Regions from separate parts of the Butyricimonas paravirosa genome, predicted to be linked through region 3. Evidence: riboswitches for the same ligand, from Rfam matches in the RefSeq annotation. Region 3 holds a riboswitch; each other region holds the start of a gene.

Region 1 (6,899 bases), 170 kb from region 3:
CCCGTCCTTCGGCAACCATAAAATCCAATTATCTATATACATCAAATAACCGGAAACCTCCGCATCTAAAAATAAACCACGATACAACTGTTTCCGATAAGCCACGGACGCATCATACGAATACCCGTCTTCCGGCTTCACGTCCGGATTTCCTCCCGGTCTCCAGTAGAGATCATTCATACTCGGGAACCGGTAATTATAAGCCACATTTCCTTTCACCTGCAACTCCTTCTCCCACAAATTAAACACCATACCGGCAGACCATGTAGATACCCCCCGACTATCATTCTGTTCAAACATATACTGCCCATTCAACATCATCCACGCCATAGGAGTCCATAATGCCGAAGCCTGCCAGGAGAACACGTCACGGTTATGCCGGAACGGTGGTTCCACCTCCGGAATATCATAATCCACGTCTCCTAATGTATACTTCGAAGAATCGACATCTATATAACTACTCACCCGAATCAAATCATGCGAATAAGTCAAGCTCGTCCCCAGTACAAGATTCTCTCTCGGGGTAAACGTATAATCGGCAATCCCTTGCCACGTGTGCGATTGATTCTTATTTCCTTCGGGATCGAATAATCCTCCGGCATACCATTTATCATACTCCTGTCGATAATAAAGCCATGCCGCTTTTACCCGTAAAGCATGCAACCCTTTCGTAAAATCCAATCCCGTGTACGCCCGCACATTCACTTCTCTTTGTTGCTCGTGTGACTGGTTCACCACTCCAAGTGCGGGTGGTAACATCCGTTTCCCTTCCTGATACCAAGCAACCGCTGTCAACCGGGTATAAGGAGACAAACGAAAATACCCCTCCTGCATTGCCGCCCATTGCGTATAATCAGCATCCTGCCGTTTCTCTCGGAAAGGCTCGTTCGTCAAGATTTTATTCAAATAAGTATAATTGTTATCAGAATGTTGATAATACAACCGAGTCTTAAAACTTGACTTCTGTCCACCAGTATTTACCTGAGCCCCCGTAGTGTAAGTCCCGTAAGAACCATATTCTCCTAAGACCTTTCCACTAACACCAGTGTTCCAATCTGGATCTGTAAATAAGTTCACGCTCCCCCCGATAGACCCGGTCCCGTTCTTCACATGACTACTCCCGTAATACAGGCTAACATTATCCGTGAAGAATACCGGTATCTGTGAAAAATCAAACGTTCCCGACATCGGTGGGGTAATATTAATCCCGTTCCAATTCACCCGGGTCTGTGAAGGACTGGCACCCCGGAAAGATGCCGTTGACAAGGCTCCCATTCCCAAACTTTTGATATAAATAGCCGTGTAGTCCGTTAATAACTCCGCCAACGAACGGGTTTTATTTGCCCGCATAATCTCCGGGTCTATACGGCTTACTTTTGCCCCCGCATTTGCCTCGTTAGCATGACGAACACGCTGACTGACTACCTGTACCGTATCTATCACACCATACATCGCCACGGGATCTTTCTTCTGTGCCTCCGCCCCCATTCCACACAAGATGAAACAAACACACCATCCTATTGCTATCCTTTTAAACATCATTTACTCTTTAACGTTGATTTCCCGGAAAATAAACCTGACCGGGATAAATCCCAACCTTATGACTAATCTTCGTCCCATCTTTCAAATAATGTCGGACATAACCTCTTTGCGCCGTGTAATCCAAACAATCACACAAGTAAATATCTCCCTCCGGACTGACTGCGAAACCATACATCATTCCCACTTCCAGCAAGTCATAATAATGACTGAATTCTCCCGTTTCCACGTTCATCCGGTACACGCTTTGCTGTTCCTTCACTCCCTCCTTATTTTCTTCAGCCAAACGAGTTTTCACGCTGAAATAAATCCAAGTACCCGTGGGATCAATATCCGTACGGTTATAATTAATATAACCGATAATCTCGCCTGGAGTCTGTGAATTCGAATCCCCGAAAGATAACGTGTACGATTTCACCACCTTCTCCCGCTTGGGATCCACACATTTCAACGTAACACCTGTTACCTGTCCACCTTCCTGCTCGTTCATCAATCCCCAAATCATCCCCTCCTTATCCACAAGTAACTGACAAGTTTTCGTATCCTCCTCATTATATACATCCTTAACAACTCGAGCTTGTTCCTTCTTTATATTATCAGCATCAAATACATATAAACCACCCTGAGTTATTCCAAACACTTTATTTTCCACCACAGTCAGATACTCTACGGCCCGAGGGATAGAAATATATTCCAATGGTTTCCCGTAAGGTTCAACCGTCCGGATACGTACTAATTGTCGGTCAAGATCGGACACAATTGCCTCCGTGGAAGAAATTGGCACCACTTGCCGAGGATACCCCGCCTGCGTGTAAAGAATTGTTCCCACGGATTTAAAAGTTACCGGATCAACAATCTCTATCTTTTTTGAATTATTCATCGCCACGAAATACTTCCCATTTACCAACGTGATAGATTGCGCCACGTCTCCCATAGGACGGTGATTTACATCTTGAAAAACATCTGCCACAACACGACCGTCCTTATAAATCACCGAAATCGTTCCGGTATTCGTGTTAAGTTTTCCCTCATTCAATACAAGAGCTTCAATATCCCCACCTCCTATTATTCCTCCAGGATAAGGTACTCCCGGCTTATCACACGATGTAAACGCTATACCTATCCATATAATAGTAACAATATAAAATAACCTCTTCGCAAACATAAATCCCCTTTTAATCAAAAAAAGATTTGGCGTATCCAGTCGACAATTATTAAACTATCGGTGTCCACGTTCTTCCTTCCCTTGAACGTTAAACAATATGATTGATTGGCAGGTCTTCTGACTTACCCCATCCTAGGACGTCCTTCCCATTTCAAATTGAAACAGTGGAGAGAGTCATTGTCCTCGGACTTTAATGAGGTACACAGCAGCGGGTCTGTTCAGGATTCACACCTGATTCCCTTTTATCACATATCTGAAACAGAATGTAATACCAAAATCGTCGCGAAAATATAGAAAAAAACGAATATTATTTTGATAAAGAAACTATCATACGGATTATTCACAATATTTATTATTCACAAACGAACAACACATGAACTAAATATCTACACAGACATCATGATTTATAGGTAAGTCATTCGAAATATTGAGAAAATGAAACAAAATTTTCAATAAATCCATTACCTTTGCACCGAATTGGTTCCGGATGATCGAAACATCAAACCGGATGAAAAGGGAATCGGGTGAGAATCCCGGACAGTCCTCGCTGCTGTAAAACTCCATTCAACGTCTTGGTACATACTTTTTCCACTGATTTATAAGAAATCGGGAAGGAATCGGGACGGGAGCCAGTCAGAAGACCTGCCATTCATTAAAGGCTGTTTTTACTCGAGGGATTAGAGAAACAGTACGAAAAACAAACATACAATTATAATTTAGTGCAGGTGTATTGCTTTCGTAATCCAACGCTGCCAATTTATTTATGGAACTATTAAAAGATCTTTTCGAGGGAAGCCCCGATCTCTGGGGCGGTGGAGTTGCGCACTCCGTGCTTATCTTATCGTTAGTAATCGCTTTCGGCATCATGCTGGGCAAGATAAAAATTGCCGGAATCTCACTTGGCGTCACGTGGATTCTTTTCGTTGGAATCGTTTTCGGGCATTTCAATTTAAGCCTGAACGAGCATCTACTTCATTTCCTGAAAGAATTCGGGCTAATCCTATTCGTTTATTCCATCGGTCTTCAAGTAGGTCCCGGCTTTTTCTCTGCGTTCAAAAAAGGCGGATTCACGCTGAACATGCTGGCCATAACTTCCGTTTCACTGAGCGTTGTGGTTGCTATTGTCCTCTACCTCGTGACAGACACCCCCATCACGACTATGGTGGGCATCCTTTCCGGGGCTGTCACCAACACTCCCGGCCTAGGAGCCGCACAGCAGGCTAACAGTGACCTGAACGGCATTGATGCCCCGGAAATTGCGATGGGCTACGCCGTGGCTTACCCGTTAGGGGTAATCGGTACAATTCTGGCACTACAGAGTTTGAAATATATCCTGAAAATCAACACGACCACGGAAGAAACTGAAGCGGAAAAAGGACTGGGACATTTACAAGAATTAACCGTACGTCCCGTCTCACTGGAAATCGTCAATAAGGCAATCGACAACAAAGCTATCAAGGACATCCAGCCTCTTGTAAACCGCAAATTCGTCATCTCTCGTATACGCCATCAAGGTGAAAAACAGGAACTAGTTAACTCGGAAACCATACTTCACATCGGGGATCAAATACTCGTGATCTCCAACCCGAAAGATATAGAAGCCATCACTGTGTTTTTTGGTAAACAAATCGACATGAAGTGGGAAAACGAAGACACGAACCTCGTCTCCCGTCGTATCCTCATCACAAAACCCGAATTAAACGGGAAAACGTTATCGCAACTCCGAATCCGCCGGAACTTCGGAGCTAGTATTACCCGGATAAATCGTTCTGGCGTGGATCTCGTGGCGGCCCCGAACCTGCAACTGCAAATGGGTGACCGTGTCACGGTAGTCGGAAGTGAACTGGCGGTAAGTCACGCAGAAAAAGTACTCGGCAACTCGTTGAAACGTCTGAATCATCCCAACCTCATCCCCATATTCATTGGTATCGCCTTGGGATGCGTGCTAGGAAGTATTCCTTTCATGCTCCCCGGCATCCCACAACCGCTAAAACTGGGGCTAGCAGGCGGCCCACTCATCGTGTCCATCCTCATCAGTCGTTTCGGCCCGCACTATAAATTAATCACCTACACCACCATGAGCGCGAACCTGATGGTCCGGGAAATCGGCATTGCTCTCTTCCTTGCCTGCGTGGGACTGGGAGCCGGAAAAGGATTCATCGAAACCATCGTGAACGAGGGTGGCTACGTTTGGATCGGCTACGGGGCTATCATCACCATCTTCCCATTACTCGTGACAGGACTGATTGGACGCTACGGTTGCAAGCTAAATTACTACACGCTGATCGGTATTCTATCGGGAGCCAACACCAACCCTCCCGCCCTCGCCTATTCCAACGAACAAACCTCATGTGATGCCCCGGCAGTAGGCTACGCCACGGTCTACCCGCTGGCCATGTTCCTCCGGGTACTTTCAGCTCAATTACTCATTCTCGCTTTAGGATAAAACATTTAAACCGATAACACATTAGATATTATTCGAAAGCTCGTACCCCAATATGGAAAATTTAAACATCAATACTTATCATTCCACCGACGAAATAAATCCAGAAGTATGGGATGTACTTCTTTTACGGCGTAAACTGGATCTTTTACTCCGTACAGGTAAACTATTAATGGAAAGTGCAGCAGACACCAATCGTATTGAACGAAACATGAAACGTGTTGCCGCTTTTATGAACATTCCGGAAGAGAAATTGCATATTGACATTCGTTGGACCATGATCATGGTTAACGTAAGTGATGAACAACATTCATTTTCCAAGTTTCAAAAATGTGAAAATCACGCCATCAACATGACCATGATCTCACAAATCAGTAAGTTATCATTCAAAGCTACAGAAGAAAACTATTCTTTAGACGACTATGAAAAAGAATTGGAAAAGATCATTCATACCCCCCGAAATTACACTCCTTACCTAGTAGCTATCGGTGCCGGATTTGCCTGTGGAGGATTTTGCAAACTATTCGGCTCCGACTGGATCGCTTTCCTGTTCGCCTCCATTTGTGCTTTCATAGGTTTCCGAACTCGGGCATACTGCGTCAAGACCGGTATCAATGTTTACATGAGTATCGGTATTGCAGCATTTGTCTCCACTTGCTTGGCATACGCCTCCTCTTTCTCCGGCCTATCCTCTACCCCTTATCATCCGCTATTGGCTTGTGCCTTATTCATTGTTCCCGGCGTTCCGCTGATTAATTTTGTGGATGATATGATCGACAATCACCTGCTCGTCGGCATCACCCGCGCAGCCAACACGATCATGATGATCGGAGCCATGACTTTCGGCATTGCGTTTGCCATGCGAATATTAATCGTGAACGATCTCAACATAAATCAAAAAATCAATGAATTAAGCATCGTTTCCCACGATTCCTATCTCGTGTATGCCTTTGCGGCAGCCATTGCGGCAATGGGTTTTTCAATGATATTCAACGTACCCAAACGCCTGTCGTGGATCGTTGCCACAGGTGGAATTATTGCGGTATGCACGCGTAATTTCGTAAACTTAGAACTAGGCTACGGACCGGTTATCGGTTCATTCATGGGGAGTTTCACTGTCAGCCTTATTGCCGTAAAAGCCACACATTGGTTCCATGTTCCCAACCACGTGCTAACCATTCCCTCTGTCATTCCCATGATTCCGGGAGTATTAATGTATCGCTCGTTATTAGGCTTTATCGAACTTCATGGGGTAATCGGAGAAGTTACCAATGCTTTCTCTAACGCAGTCGATTCAGCCCTCATCATTCTCTGTATTTCACTAGGAGTAGCTATCCCGAACATTGTGGCTCGCCGAAATAACAACGGAATTAAAAATAAACCTCTACGTGCATCCTAACCATATAAAAACACAAGAAATATAAATAGAATGAGGTTGTCCCCGTCATAGAGACAACCTCAAACCTGAAAGCAACGAACCCTTCTAATTATTTACATTTTTATCAGTTACAGAAAATACCTCCGTTGAAACCTCTCCGATAATTCCACTTTTAGCATTCACCCCTGTTTGAATCTTAACAAAATCGATATACTTCAGATCAGTAGCCTCCCCGTTCGCATAAACAGCATTACTGATCTTGAAATACACGTTTACCGGTTCTGCATCCGGATTAACAGAAGTCGACAATCGGTCACTACCCATATTATCCGCATACCCCCAATCATAATTTTCATTCACCCAGATAGAGCCAT
Region 2 (6,899 bases), 140 kb from region 3:
GTTCCCCGTATTCTCAATTTCGGAGTAGCTCCCACCTGACCGCTATTCTGCATAAAAGTCATACCGGGAATACGTCCTTCCAGCATCTGGTCGATACGATTTACGCCCGGGACATCAATATCACTCATTTTAACAGTCGTAACAGCTGCAGTCAAATGTCGCCGATCAATTTGCTGATAACCGGTCACCACAACATCCTCCAACTCGTTCATTTTCTCTCTCAACACCACTCTCAAGCTATCCGTCTTCTCCGTAAAATTCATTTTCTGAGTCTCGTAACCCACGAAAGAGAACTCCAATGCACCCTTGACCACGGGCAATGTCAATACAAAACGCCCCTGATAATCCGTCGCCGTCCCTAAAGCCACAGAAGATTCCGAACATAATTTTACGGTTACACCCGGTAAAACATCACCCGAGTTCTCATCAATAACTATTCCGACTATTCTCTTGCCTTTTTTTACATCCTCTTTCTTATCCTCCTGTTGAATCACGATCAGATCTCCCCGGAACTTGTACGTCAATCCCGTTCCTTTCAGAATCTGTTGCAGCACGTTTTCCACCGTCTCGTTCTTCACGTTCACGGACAACTGCCCCAAACGATCCGTCAACTCCGTGTTAAAAACAAAATACAGATTCGTTTGCCTCTGAATCTCGTCAAACAAAGCCCGTACCGCCACGTCTTTCAGATTCAGACTGACTCTTTCCTGCTGGGCAAGCGTGTTAGCCGAAACAGAAAAGGTGAACAAACACATTAAAATCCAGAAAAGTTTCATCACTTTTTCAATTTTTTCTCTCATGCCCCGTGGCAATCGAAAACATAATCGTTTTTTTTTCATACATTTGTGGTAATAAATTCAACATTCAATAAACCCTCTCGGTTCCAATGCGAGGTTTATTGTTTTTTTGAAATAAAGACGGAGGGTTTGCCGACCTTCCGTTTTATCTTGATACACATACGGTTCTATCGTTTATCGTAAACACGACCCCCGTAGCATCCGTTATTGCGTGCAAAATATCTTCAATCTGTTCATAACGTTTCATATGTCCCGAAAAATGCAACTGCTTGGCACTCTCCGACTGGAAAAACACCTCCATGTCATACCATAAAGAAAGAGTATTCATGATATTTTCCAATGTTTCCCGCTCAAACACGAAAATTCCTTTTCGCCAAAGAGTATATAAATCGGGATCAACTGTTTCAATTTTCATATCACGGGAATTCCGGTCATAAAATGCAAGCTCGTTCGGTTTCAACACGTACTCCCGGTCCAAATCCTGACCTCGAATCCCTACTTTTCCTTCCACCAGCACAGTACGAACCCCATCAGCACCAAGCGTATTCACATTGAACGAAGTCCCGTACACCCGTACTTGTACATCATCCGTAACCACGATAAACGGATGTTCCACATCTTTTGCGACCTCGAAATAAGCCTCTCCTTTCAAGTACACCCGTCGTTCCGGCCCGGTAAAAGCCACCGGATACCTTAAATCCGTCGCTGAATTCAAATACACCCGTGTCCCATCTGCTAATTGTAACTTAAACTCACCACCCTTGGGAATCCTCAACACATTCGTATCCACATACTCTGACACAACCGAATCCGAATACACCAGCATTCCGGAACTTTGTTGAACGTCAACGCCCCTACCCGCCTCTATCATTTTATCCTTTTCCTTCTCCAGTATCACTTTACCTCCACCAACAACCTCCAAAACAGGACTCACCTCCCGTTTCACGATTTTCGTATTTTGAGCCACCGGTATTGATTGCTCACCTCCACGAGGATACAACAGCCATACCCCAGCAACAAGTAAAGGTAATGCAATTACAGCTACATACTTGATCCATGTAGTCATCCGTCGTTGTCGCCCAAGCCCGTTTTTCACACGGAAAGTCTCCCAAGCCCGAGTCGTATCCACCTCACGAAATATCCCGTATTCCTCCGCGAAACGAGTATCTTTCCGCAATCTCTCGAACAACTGCTTATGCTCTTCCTTCTCCTTCATCCAACTATCCAACAAACGCTGTTCGTCCGGCATGATCGTTCCAGAGAAATATTTTTGAAGCAAATGACCTATTTCATTTTTATAGTCCATATCTATGATCATATTTTACTCCTAATACGACCACGAAAACAAAAAGAGGGTATCCGATTTAAAAAAATTTACCGACTAATAACAAAAAATGTGCATCACCCAAGCGCTTTCTTAAATATTGCATGGCATTTTTCTTGTAGGATTTCACGGTAAGTACTGATAAAGCAAGCAATTGAGCGATCTCCTCGTTCTTCTTCCCTTCCAAGTGTAATTCAAACACCGCACGACTTCGCTCCGGCAATTCCTGCACCACGAGATGCAACTCCCGGTACATCTCCTCTTCTGCCATATCCAGCTCATCCCATTCATGCTCCTCTTTCATGACCGCCGCAGCATATCGGTCTTCTACAACTTGATGTTTTAAATAATCCATGCATCTATTCGCCACAGCATTATAAAGAAAAGCCCTGAAACCGACATACGAGTTAAACTCCTTATCTCCCTCCCACACATTCACGAAAACCTCCTGCACAATATCCTCCGCCACATCCCGTCGCTGCACTCGCCTCATGGCATACACAACGAGATAATTAAAAAAACGTAGAAACAACTCATGAAAAGCTTTTTCCTGTTTTTCGTTTATTTGACGGATAAATATACTATTCAAATCATCCATTGACACCAAATAAAATTCTGCATCCAAGCATCACAAATATACGACTTTTTTCAAAATCTCTCCTTTTATTCCTTTTTTCAATAGATTGTTTTAGACCCCATTTAAATTTTGTTGAACAAAATCTCGTTGTTGCTTGATTACCTCTAGGTCATACCAATATTCCTTCGATGTTCCTTCGGTGTTCCAATATGCCTCCAGCTCGATTCGTGCCACGTTCAAATGTATTTCCTCCGGCGATCACTCGCAAGTGACACGGAGAAAGCACGGAGAAAGCACGGAGAAAGCACGGAGAAAACTATACCAAACAATAGTGTAACAACGTACCACGGGAGTAGTAAAACACTTGTTGGTGGATAACTATCTTGTATTGGATAACCTGTCTCTTGAACAACCAACACTCAATATTTTTATTTTATCAATGCGAAATTTAAACAAGCTCTCAATATCCATTAAAAAATTACAGAAAAAAAGTAGGAATACAATTATATTTATATACCTTTGTGACGTCATGGTGATCTCTTCCCCCTGCAAGGGAAAAGATTGAATAGGGAATCCGGTGAAAATCCGGGACTGTGCCCTCAGCTGTAAGTTCTTAAAAAGGTTTTCGCATTCTAATGGTCACTTTTTCAACAAGAAAAGGGAAGGCCGCGAATTCCGGAACAAGTCAGAAGACCTGCCTGACAAAATATAAATCCGTTACTCTGGGGATTTGGGGTAAAGGAGATGTGCGAAGTTATTCATAAAAATAAAATTGTGTTGACGTCCCCCGGGATGGAACATTATGAACAAAGGAGCATTACAGCGTGAGTATATTTATACTGACGTAATTAATTCTTTTTCAACGAGAAAAAGAAAATGTTTCTCTATGATGGCAACGAGAGACAGCGAATGTTACCCCTTCAACGGCAAACATACGCCTCGATCCTCTGTATCCTTTCCCTTCTCACTTTCTTCCCTTCAAATTCTCCCCTGTAACAGACAGCAAACGGCTTTTATTTACTGCAATTTTTCTTTATTCAAAATATTACAACTAATAAAGTATCAAAGATCATGATGACAAAAGAACAGTACATTGAGAGTCTCAGGAAACTAAACCTGAAGGTCTATTTCATGGGAGAACTAATCAGCAACCCTGTAGATCACCCGATGATCCGCCCGTCCATGAATTCAGTGGCCATGACTTATGAATTGGCTGAAAAAGATGAGTACAAGACGCTCATGACGGCAAAATCCAATCTTACCGGAAAAACAGTTAATCGTTTCTGCCACCTGCATCAAAGCACCGAAGACTTGATCAACAAGGTAAAGATGCAACGTTTAGTCGGACAGAAAACCGGGGCTTGTTTCCAACGCTGCGTTGGAATGGACGCCTTCAACGCCATTTACTCCACCACTTACGAAATTGACCAAGCTCATGGAACGGAATACCACAAACGTTTCATAGAGTACTTGAAATATGTACAAGACAACGATCTCACTGTCGACGGGGCTATGACCGATCCGAAAGGAGACCGGGGTCTTTCTCCATCACAACAAGAAGATCCGGACCTATATCTTCGCATCAAGGAAGTACGCCCGGACGGGATTATCGTTCGCGGGGCCAAAGCTCACCAAACCGGGGCAGTCAATTCCCACGAACACTTGATTATGCCGACCGTAGCCATGAAAGAATCCGATAAAGACTACGCTGTTTCATTTGCCGTGCCTTCTGATGCGGAAGGCGTACTCATGATCTACGGACGCCAGTCCTGCGATACCCGCAAAATGGAAAAAGATGCGGATCTCGACTTGGGAAATTCACAATTCGGTGGACATGAAGCTCTTGTGATATTTGACGATGTATTCGTCCCCAACGAGCGAATTTTCATGTGTAAAGAATATGAATTTGCAGGCATGATGGTAGAGCGTTTTGCCGGTTATCACAGACAATCCTACGGGGGATGTAAAGTCGGTGTAGGTGACGTACTTATCGGTGCTGCCGCTCTCGCCGCAGACTACAATGGAGTACCTAAAGCCAACCATATCAAGGACAAGCTCATCGAAATGATGCACCTCAACGAAACCCTCTACTCGTGCGGAATCGCCTGCTCGGCAGAAGGAGAACCCACGTTGGCGGGCAACTACCAGATCAATTTGCTACTTGCCAATGTCTGCAAACAGAACGTGACTCGTTTCCCGTATGAAATTGCCAGACTCGCGGAAGATATTGCCGGGGGATTAATGGTAACCATGCCTTCAGCCCAAGATTTAAGAGACCCGTATATCGGTGGATATGTAAAAAAATACCTGCAAGGAGCCACGGGGACTGACACTGAAAACCGGATGCGTATTCTTCGCCTGATCGAGAACATCACGCTCGGGACCGCGGCGGTAGGCTACCGCACGGAATCCATGCACGGAGCCGGCTCCCCACAAGCACAACGAATCATGATTGCCCGGCAAGGAAACCTCGAAAACAAGAAAGAATTAGCAAAACAAATTGCCCGGATCGATGAAAGTAAGAACCGGAAATAATCAAGACCCCACGACTCTGTGGAAGCACCTGGAGGAGATCATAAAAACACACATTCGCCCTCTCCTCCAGGACCACGGGGGGGATATTGTTATTCGGGAAATCCGCGAGAAAGACGTGCGGGTTGCTCTACTCGGCAACTGCAAGGGATGCCCTGCCGCACAAATCACGATTGAACAGACCGTGCAACGCATTCTCTCGGAACAAATGGGAAACAAGATCGGGAAAGTCACTCTGGTGAACGAAATAGATCCCGGTATATTAGACTTTGCTCGTCAGATTCTCAACCGCAATAAAATAGATAGATGATGAACTGGAAAGAACTTTATACACAAAAACTAACCACAGCCGAGAAAGCAATCAAGGCCATCCGGAACAACGACCGGGTTGTCTTTGCCCATGCAGCAGGTGTTCCTCAGGAAATCACCAAAGCTCTCGTGGCACACAAAGACGATTTCCATAACGTGGAAATATACCATATGCTATGCCTTGGCGATGGAGCTTATACTCAACCGGAAATGTTATCCCACTTCCGGCACAACACCAATTTCGTGGGAGGAAACACCCGACAAACCGTGAATGAAGACCGTGCAGACTTCATTCCTTGTTTCTTTCACGAATTACCACACTTTTTCCGCAACGGAACTCTACCTGTTGACGTGGCAATCGTTCATCTCAGCACACCGGACGAAGAAGGTTATTGTAGTTTCGGAGTTTCTTCCGACTACACTAAACCCGCGGCTCATGCCGCACGCATGGTGATTGCCGAAGTGAACGACCGGATGCCTCATGTTGGAGGTGATAACCACATACACGTTTCCGAACTGGATTATATCGTGGAAACCTCCAACCCCTTGTTTGAAATACCCCTGCCTAAAATCGGGGAAACGGAACAAGCTATCGGTCGGTACTGTGCAGAACTCATCGAGGATGGCTCCACCCTGCAACTGGGAATAGGAGCAATCCCCGATGCCGTCCTGCAATGCCTGCAAGACAAAAAAGATCTGGGTATTCACACGGAAATGTTCTCTGACGGGGTAATCGATCTGGTCCAAAAAGGAGTCATCAACGGAAAATGTAAAACCCTCCATCCGGGGAAACTGGTTGCCACCTTCCTCATGGGAAGCCAACGCCTATACGATTTTGTTGATAACAATCCCGATGTAGCCCTCTTTCCCGTGGACTATGTAAACGATCCTTACATCATTTGCCAGAATCGTCAATTAATATCCATCAACTCTTGTATCGAGATCGATCTTTCCGGACAAGTTTGTTCCGAAACCATCGGCCCGAAACAATTCAGCGGAACGGGAGGCCAAGTCGATTACATCCGGGGAGCAGCCCTCTCCGAAGGCGGTAAATCCATCCTGGCCATGCCTTCCACGGCAGCCCGGGGGAAGGTTTCCCGTATAGTACCGTATCTAGCAGCAGGAGCAGCCGTCACGACCTCACGAAACGAGGTGGATTATATTGTCACGGAGTACGGAATCGCTCACCTCAAAGGAAAAACTTTACGCCAACGAGCCGAGAACCTAATCCGGATAGCTCATCCCGATTTCAGAGAATCGCTCACGGAAGAATTCTTTCGTCGTTTCCCGTTAGCACTAAAAACAATATAAAATGAAATAATCATGCAATTATTCAAATTAAAAACCCGTTTAAGTGAAT
Region 3 (6,899 bases):
GAAGTAGAATTTGTAGATGGGAAATTCCCGCTTGTAGTGGGCGAGGGGTATCCACTGGTCGAGGGTGCGTAAGGTATCCACCCGGGTAATCTTTCGATCGGCACACCAGCGAGCAGCCCGGTTTTCACAGAGTGCGTAGTTAATAACGGGAGCCACGACATTCGTGTCCGCGTATAACTCAACGCTTTGGCGTCCCCCTCCTATACTGAATACGGGATCTCCATACGGGTTGTTCAGAGAGAGGCCGTGGATTGGCGTTTTGGCAGGGAGACGGAATAACACGTCTTGGATGGCGGGCAAGCCATTCGTATCAAGAATTTCCGCACGAGTGAACCGATCTTCTTGGCTTACACGAGGAAAGGAGTGGTAGATCATCACGATTCCGGATATGAACCATGAAAAGCACAGGATACAGAGAATTAATCCCAGTATCCGGTGGATATGGATAAACAATTTGGTTAACATGGGCGGGTTAGTCTATATCGTCTGTTTTCTCGTATTTCTTTTTCTTCACGGTGATGTCTTCCCGTTGGTGTTTGGTGGCGAATTTCACGTGTTGGATGAAAAGTTCCTGTATGGCGGGATATTCTCCCAGTCCTTTGAGCAGGACGTTTACTTTATAGCCTTTCTTTTCCAGTTCGTCTTTCCAGTCCCCGGCGATGTCATTTTTGGCATGGTCTCCGGCTACGAACATAAAAGGAACAAGTGTTATTTCTTTTGCCTTATTCGCTTCGAGTTCGCGGATTACATCATCCATCGTGGGGTAACCTTCGATCGTTCCCACGTGGTAGTTCTTGTGTCCTTGGGCTTTCATCACGTAGTCGAGCATCCCGTAGGTTGAGTTTGCCGGGTGGTAGGTCCCGTGGCACACGAAGACGCAATCCCCTTTTTCCTTGTCCTTGATTGATGCGGCAATCGCTTTTACCACGGCTTGGTAATCCTCGGGAGAATGAAGAAGAGCTGTCCCTAAGCGAATGTCTTTGAACTTCGTTTGGTATGATGCAACTTCTTTTTGCAGGGCTTCCATTTCAATTCCTTCGATGATGTTCGTGGGTTGAAGGATCAAGTGGGTATAGCCGTCGGCAATCAGTTTGTTCATGGCTTCCGTCGGGTTGGGTTTGGTTATTCCTTTTTCTTTCAGACGGCGCATGATCATGCGGGAAGTGTAGGCTTCACGTACTTCCACTCCGGGGAATGTTTGTGCCACTTTTTTGTTGATGGCATCGATGGTCAAGGCTCGGGTGTCATCGTGAGTTGTACCAAAGTGAACCATGAGAATGGCTACTTTGTCATTAGGACCGAGGGTCTTGAATATATCGGAATGTTTGAAACCACCGCCACCGTGGGCTAATACATTAAGACTGATAAAGAGGGATAGTATGATGATAATTGTTTTCATTATTTTTTAAATCTAATAGTTAAACTTGCAAAGAATGTTCTTCCCGGACTTAATGTTCCGAGATTAGAGCCGTAAGGCAGGTTCTGGGAATAGTCGAACAGGTTCTCGATTCCCGCGTTGATTTCGAAAAGGAACATACCCACGGGAGAGAAAGAGTGGTTCGTTGTCAGATTCCAGATTTGGTACTTGGGTGCGTCAATCTCTTGGACTTTCACGAATTTTTTGCCTTGAATTCGTCCGTTTAGGTTCACGTTAAGACGATAGTTTGTCCATTCGTGCATGTAATTCGCCTTGACGGTTGCCGAGTGACGGATGCTTTCTTCCAAACGAATTTTGGTTTTCCTATCCCGGGCATCCACGTAGCTATATCCACCACCTAGAGAAAATCCCGCACCGAGGTAGCTGTTAACGGAAATATCAACTCCTTGTGTCCGGGCTTTGTCCAGATTCTCGTAAGTTTCTCGGGAAGTGACCTTGTTGGCTTCGTCTTCCGGTGTTAGGGGTAATTTCTTTGACTCTATAACGTTACGGAGGTCATTGATATACCCGTTTACGGAGATGTTACAGTACTTTCCCGCATATTCCGTGTTGAAAGCGTAGTAATTCGATTTCTCCGGTTTCAGATCGGGGTTCCCGATAACGACGGTTAATTTTCCTTTCTTGGCAGATTCCTTATAATAATAGAGGTCCGTCAACAAGGGAGCCTTGAATCCGGCCGCGTAAGAGAGCCTGAAGTTGAAATTTCCTAGGCTGTACATGGCTGAAAGTTTGGGCGTAAACTGATTCTTGAATGCCTCGTGGTAGATGTAACGGAAACCGGGTACTAATTGGAGTTTTTTGAAAAGACGAATCTCGTCTTGTGCATAAAGAGCCAGCGTATAGACATCTTTACTCTCCACCAGATCGGTGGGATTCTTTAAGTAGTCCTTGATGTACTCGGTTCCAATGGAAATTTTGTTGTACTTACCGATCTTGAATACTCCTTTTAGGTTGGTAGATAAGTAGCGTTGACGTTTGGTCAGGATTTCATCTCCGACGTGGGTGGTCGTGTCGCCCTTGGACTCGATGGCACGGGTGTATACTTTGTAGTACTCGTAGTTGTTGGCGTTGACATCCAAGCTAATATAAGCGGAATTACCGAACAGATATTTTCCCCCCAATCCCACAGCGTAGTTCTCGTATGACATATCATAGTCGAATCCGGAAGGGTCTTTAGCATCCTTGTTCACGGGACGGTCGAGTTCTTTGGTAAAGTAACTTCCTTCCACGTACAAGTTCAGATTTTTTGATGGATCGAAGGCAAAACGTTGGTTCACGATGTCCGAGTGAAATTTATCAGACACTTTGCGACGGGTAGGTACACTATCTTCTGTGATATTACTGAGTTGCCAGCCGTCAGATTGGCGCCTTTGATAAGAGGTTGAGGACGAGAATTTGCCAGCGTTGATGTCTGCGTTGACGTTCTCGATAAAACTGCCCTTGCCTCCTAATCGGGTCGTGGACACGATGTTCAGGGCGTCATGTGGCTGATCTGTGATAATGTTGATCACTCCCGCGATAGCGTCCGATCCGTAGAGGGAGGAGGCTGCACCTTTAAGGACTTCGATTCGTTTTACCCTACCCATGTCGATTCGGGAGAGGTCAACGTAACCGGAAATGTCTCCGGTCATTTTCTTCCCGTTCACGAGAACGAGGATATAATCTCCTTTCATTCCGTTAAGGGTCATGTTTGTACTCATAGCCGTTGGTCGGAAACTAAACGAGGGATTTAGCATCACGAGGGCATCCTCGATGGTGGAGATTCCGCCTTTTTTGATGTCCGAGGCTGTCATGACCTCGACGGGGACTGGCGAGTCCTTTAATTTTCGGTGAGTTCCCGTTCCCGAAACAACGACTTGATCGAGGTTGATCAGTGATGTTTTCAGTTGGAACAGAATGTCACTTTTGCTACTACTGACTTTTATGGAACTGACTTCGTAACCGGGGTAACTGGCCCGGAGCGTGTAGGTACCGTCGGGGACTTTTTCGAGGATGAATTCGCCCTTGTTGTTCGTGGCGATTCCGATGCTTGTTCCGACTAATCGTACATTGGCCCCGATAAGTGCTTTCCCGCTTTTTGCATCGATCACTTTCCCTCTCAACGTGATCTGCCCTAGCGAGACGCTTGCCAAAGTCAGCATGAATAATGTAGTCAGTACTACAATTCTTTTCATTCGGGTTAAGTTTTAAAGTTTATAATAGTATTCCTGGCCCCGAGAATACGCTATTACCTGTGTTTGTCTCGGCAGGTCTCCTGACTACGCCTAAGAAAGATACCTTCCCGTCCTTACGAACAGTGGTGTAAGAACCTTTCTTTGAATCTCCTCGTTAGGGAGAAACGGGCATCACAGTAGCGGGCACTGTACCGGATTCTAACCGGTTTCCCTCTTGTATGTTAATTGAGCATTAACACATCACCTAAGACGGCACAAATGTATATATTTTTTGACAAAAGGTTACGGTTGGATGAGAAAAATGATACCGGGAGAAGGTATAGAGATTCGTTAGGGACATTGTTGGAGTTTTTATTATAGGGATTGGTTGTCAGTTTGTTATGATGATTGAATTATGGAAATAAAAAAATCATGTTGAAAAAGTATAATATAAAAAAATATATTACATTCGCGCCATGTTTTGGTGCGGAGCCTTCGGTCATGGAGGTGATGCTTAATAGGGAATCCGGTGTGAATCCGGGACTGTACCCGCAGCTGTAAGTTCCTGTACAAGGGGTTTTGTACTTCAAATGTCACTGGTTATAAACTGGGAAGGCAACAAAATCCGGAACAAGTCAGAAGACCTGCCGAACTAGATAAACCATAGCTTTCGGGAAAAAAAGCGAGAGGGAAAAAGATGGATTTTACCTTAAACTCATGTTGCCCAAAAGACTATGTTAATAATGCTTATTCATTATTAATATATAGTTGTATGAAAAAAGTTGTTGTATTAGCATTGTTGCTGTTTGTGTGCGTCGGTTCGCTTTTCGCTCAAGAGAACGATAAGCGAAAGAAAAAGAGTATCACGGACTCTTTATTCCGTATCGATCAGGTGGATGTGATGCAGAAAAAGAAGAGGATTGATTTGTTGGGATTGGATGTGCCTTTACGTTTCGTTCCGATAACGGTGAGCAAGTTGTCTAGCCAGATGCTTGACCGGAAGGGAATTGTTGATCTGATGGATGCCGTTAAGTTTTTGCCGGGAATTGTAGCGAAAGACAAGCAATACGGGCAGTTCCAACAGTTTTCTATTCGCGGACAGGGGAGTGCGGTTGTTATGATTGACGGGATTCGCGATGAGCGGACGTTGAATAATAACGTGCCTTACGGGGATTTGGCTGCCGTGGAGTCGATCGAATTGTTGAAAGGACCCGCCGCTATTTTGGCCGGACATTCGGCTATGGGCGGAGTGTTGAATATCGTGCGCAAGAAAGCGTCTCCCGATTTTTCGGCCAACGCTCGTATCAGTTATGGTAGCTGGGATGAGAGACGGGCTACTCTTGGTTTCGGGGGAAAACTTGTGGGACCTCTCGAATATCGTGCCAATATCAATTATTCAACGGGAGACGGATGGCGTGAGGTGAATGCAAATCGTTTTTCCGTGTATGGTGTTTTGGGTGCTGATTTGGGAAAGTGGGGACGTATTGATGTGACCGGTAGCTATGCCGATGATGATTACACGACCGAGATCGGGGCTGCACCCGTTATGCCCGGTGATATGTTCTACGTGGACGGAGACAAACCGTACGCGCTGAAGGGGGATCGCCACCCGGAGGCGGATTACCGCGAGGTTTATAATGACTTTGCCAATAATTACATGAAACGGAAAGTATGGGATATGTCTGTGTCATACGTTTACCAGATCACGGATTGGATGAAGTTGAAAGAACGTTTTTCCTATTTCCACAGTGATTTGGATTATCATTGTATTGAGGGGCTTTCTTATCGTACCTCTAAGGATCCGATATATAAATGGTATTATTATAAGTCAGAAGACGAGAAGGTGTATGTTGACTTGGATACGGTTCAACGAGGAAATGCTGCCCGTCAGAATCCGTTGAATTTTAACCCGGACCACAAAAACGTGAATAATACGATCGAGTTGACCGGGAAGTTCGAGACAGGTTCCGTGTTGCATAACTACACGTTGGGATGGACGTACAATTGTTTTGATTTCGCCCAGTATAACGGTTATGGAGATGACGATTTGTGGGGGCCCGGTTTGGATGCACTTTTGCCTGTGCGGGACCCGCATATCGTGCAGGGATGGTGGGACACGAAAGTTTCAGCCGTTTCTCTGCGCACGGAGAGAACGCATGGAATTTATTTGCATGACGTGATCGAATTCAATGATAAATGGAAAATGATGGCATCCGGGCGTGTGGATTTGTATAGCCGGAAAACATCAAGTGCTACGATTGATGACGGGAAACAGAAATATGAAACGAAGAACAGGAAAGAATGGAAAGAGGTGGAGACCTCGGCATTCACGTATCGGGTGGGTGTCGTGTATTTTCCCATGCCTGAATTGTCATTCTACGGTTCTATTTCTTCTTATTTCAATCCTGTAACTACAACATATAGTCCTACCGTGATGTATTTGGACCGCAAGGGTAACGAGTTCAATCCTGATGAGGATGGGGGCGAAGTGTTCAAGCCGGAAAAAGGGTATTCCACGGAAGTCGGTGTACGTTACACCTTGAACGAGATGGTGGATATTAACGCGAGTGTATTTTATATTCGTAAGTATAATATCGTGAAGAGTCTGGGTGACACGACGGTGTTGGTGGATGGTGTTGCTACCGAGAAGAGTATTCGGGGACAAGTCGGAAGAGCCGACTCGCGAGGTTTTGACATTGAGGTGGTTGTTCGTCCGTTACCGACTTTACAAGTTACGGGAGGTCTCGGTTGGTCGGACTATCGTTTGCGGGAAATTGCCGAGAGCGGACGTTTCTCTAAATATAAGGAACAGAATAAAAATGTTCGTGCCACGGGTGTGCCTCGTACGACATTCTACGCTTATGCCGATTACACGATACCACGCGGGGTGCTAAAGAATTTGTCATTCCATTTAAGTGGGAATTTCAAGGATAAGGTGTTCCGGAATATAGATAACCGGTTGTACGATCCGGCCTTGTGGTTGATGGATGCGGGTATTTTCTACACGATCAAGAATCACGTAACACTGGCATTGAACATTAACAACTTGTTTGACAAGGAATATTTCGAGAGAACCACGATCATGGCGAAACCCCGGAATTATCAGGCATCGGTTTCCTATACTTTTTAATTAAAGAAAGGGAATTTGAAAGAAGTCAAGGAGGATGTCAAACTCCCTCCCCCTTTGGGGTATTGAGCCTGTAAGCAGTCTCGAATCGGCTCTCGCTCGACAGACAACGAGTAAACTCTCAGTCTGTTCTCGCTTACTCGCCGATTTCCCTCTATAAACAGAGGGAGAGCTGAAATAC

The links. A riboswitch is a leader RNA that binds a small molecule or an ion and turns the genes downstream of it on or off. The one in region 3 is predicted to bind cobalamin.
Region 1: linked by a shared signal. The riboswitch ahead of F1644_RS14395 (putative transporter) and the one ahead of F1644_RS15130 (TonB-dependent receptor) in region 3 are both predicted to bind cobalamin.
Region 2: linked by a shared signal. The riboswitch ahead of F1644_RS14480 (4-hydroxyphenylacetate 3-hydroxylase family protein) and the one ahead of F1644_RS15130 (TonB-dependent receptor) in region 3 are both predicted to bind cobalamin.

The regions. Positions count from the first base shown of each region.
Region 1 is NZ_CP043839.1:3,544,188-3,551,086, reverse strand. It holds gene F1644_RS14405 (TonB-dependent receptor plug domain-containing protein) at 1-1,539, opposite strand, end outside; gene F1644_RS14400 (DUF5074 domain-containing protein) at 1,550-2,704, opposite strand; cobalamin riboswitch at 2,795-2,993, opposite strand; cobalamin riboswitch at 3,165-3,368, shown strand; gene F1644_RS14395 (putative transporter) at 3,468-5,150, shown strand; gene F1644_RS14390 (threonine/serine exporter family protein) at 5,203-6,546, shown strand; gene F1644_RS14385 (PKD-like domain-containing protein) at 6,631-6,899, opposite strand, start outside.
Region 2 is NZ_CP043839.1:3,565,748-3,572,646, reverse strand. It holds gene F1644_RS14495 (SusC/RagA family TonB-linked outer membrane protein) at 1-800, opposite strand, end outside; gene F1644_RS14490 (FecR family protein) at 943-2,103, opposite strand; gene F1644_RS14485 (RNA polymerase sigma-70 factor) at 2,162-2,746, opposite strand; cobalamin riboswitch at 3,211-3,414, shown strand; gene F1644_RS14480 (4-hydroxyphenylacetate 3-hydroxylase family protein) at 3,770-5,233, shown strand; gene F1644_RS14475 (NifU family protein) at 5,211-5,540, shown strand; gene F1644_RS14470 (acetyl-CoA hydrolase/transferase family protein) at 5,540-6,850, shown strand; gene F1644_RS14465 (4-hydroxybutyrate dehydrogenase) at 6,863-6,899, shown strand, end outside.
Region 3 is NZ_CP043839.1:3,709,657-3,716,555, forward strand. It holds gene F1644_RS15120 (PepSY domain-containing protein) at 1-465, opposite strand, end outside; gene F1644_RS15125 (sirohydrochlorin cobaltochelatase) at 473-1,399, opposite strand; gene F1644_RS15130 (TonB-dependent receptor) at 1,399-3,612, opposite strand; cobalamin riboswitch at 3,666-3,875, opposite strand; cobalamin riboswitch at 4,071-4,257, shown strand; gene F1644_RS15135 (TonB-dependent receptor) at 4,364-6,721, shown strand.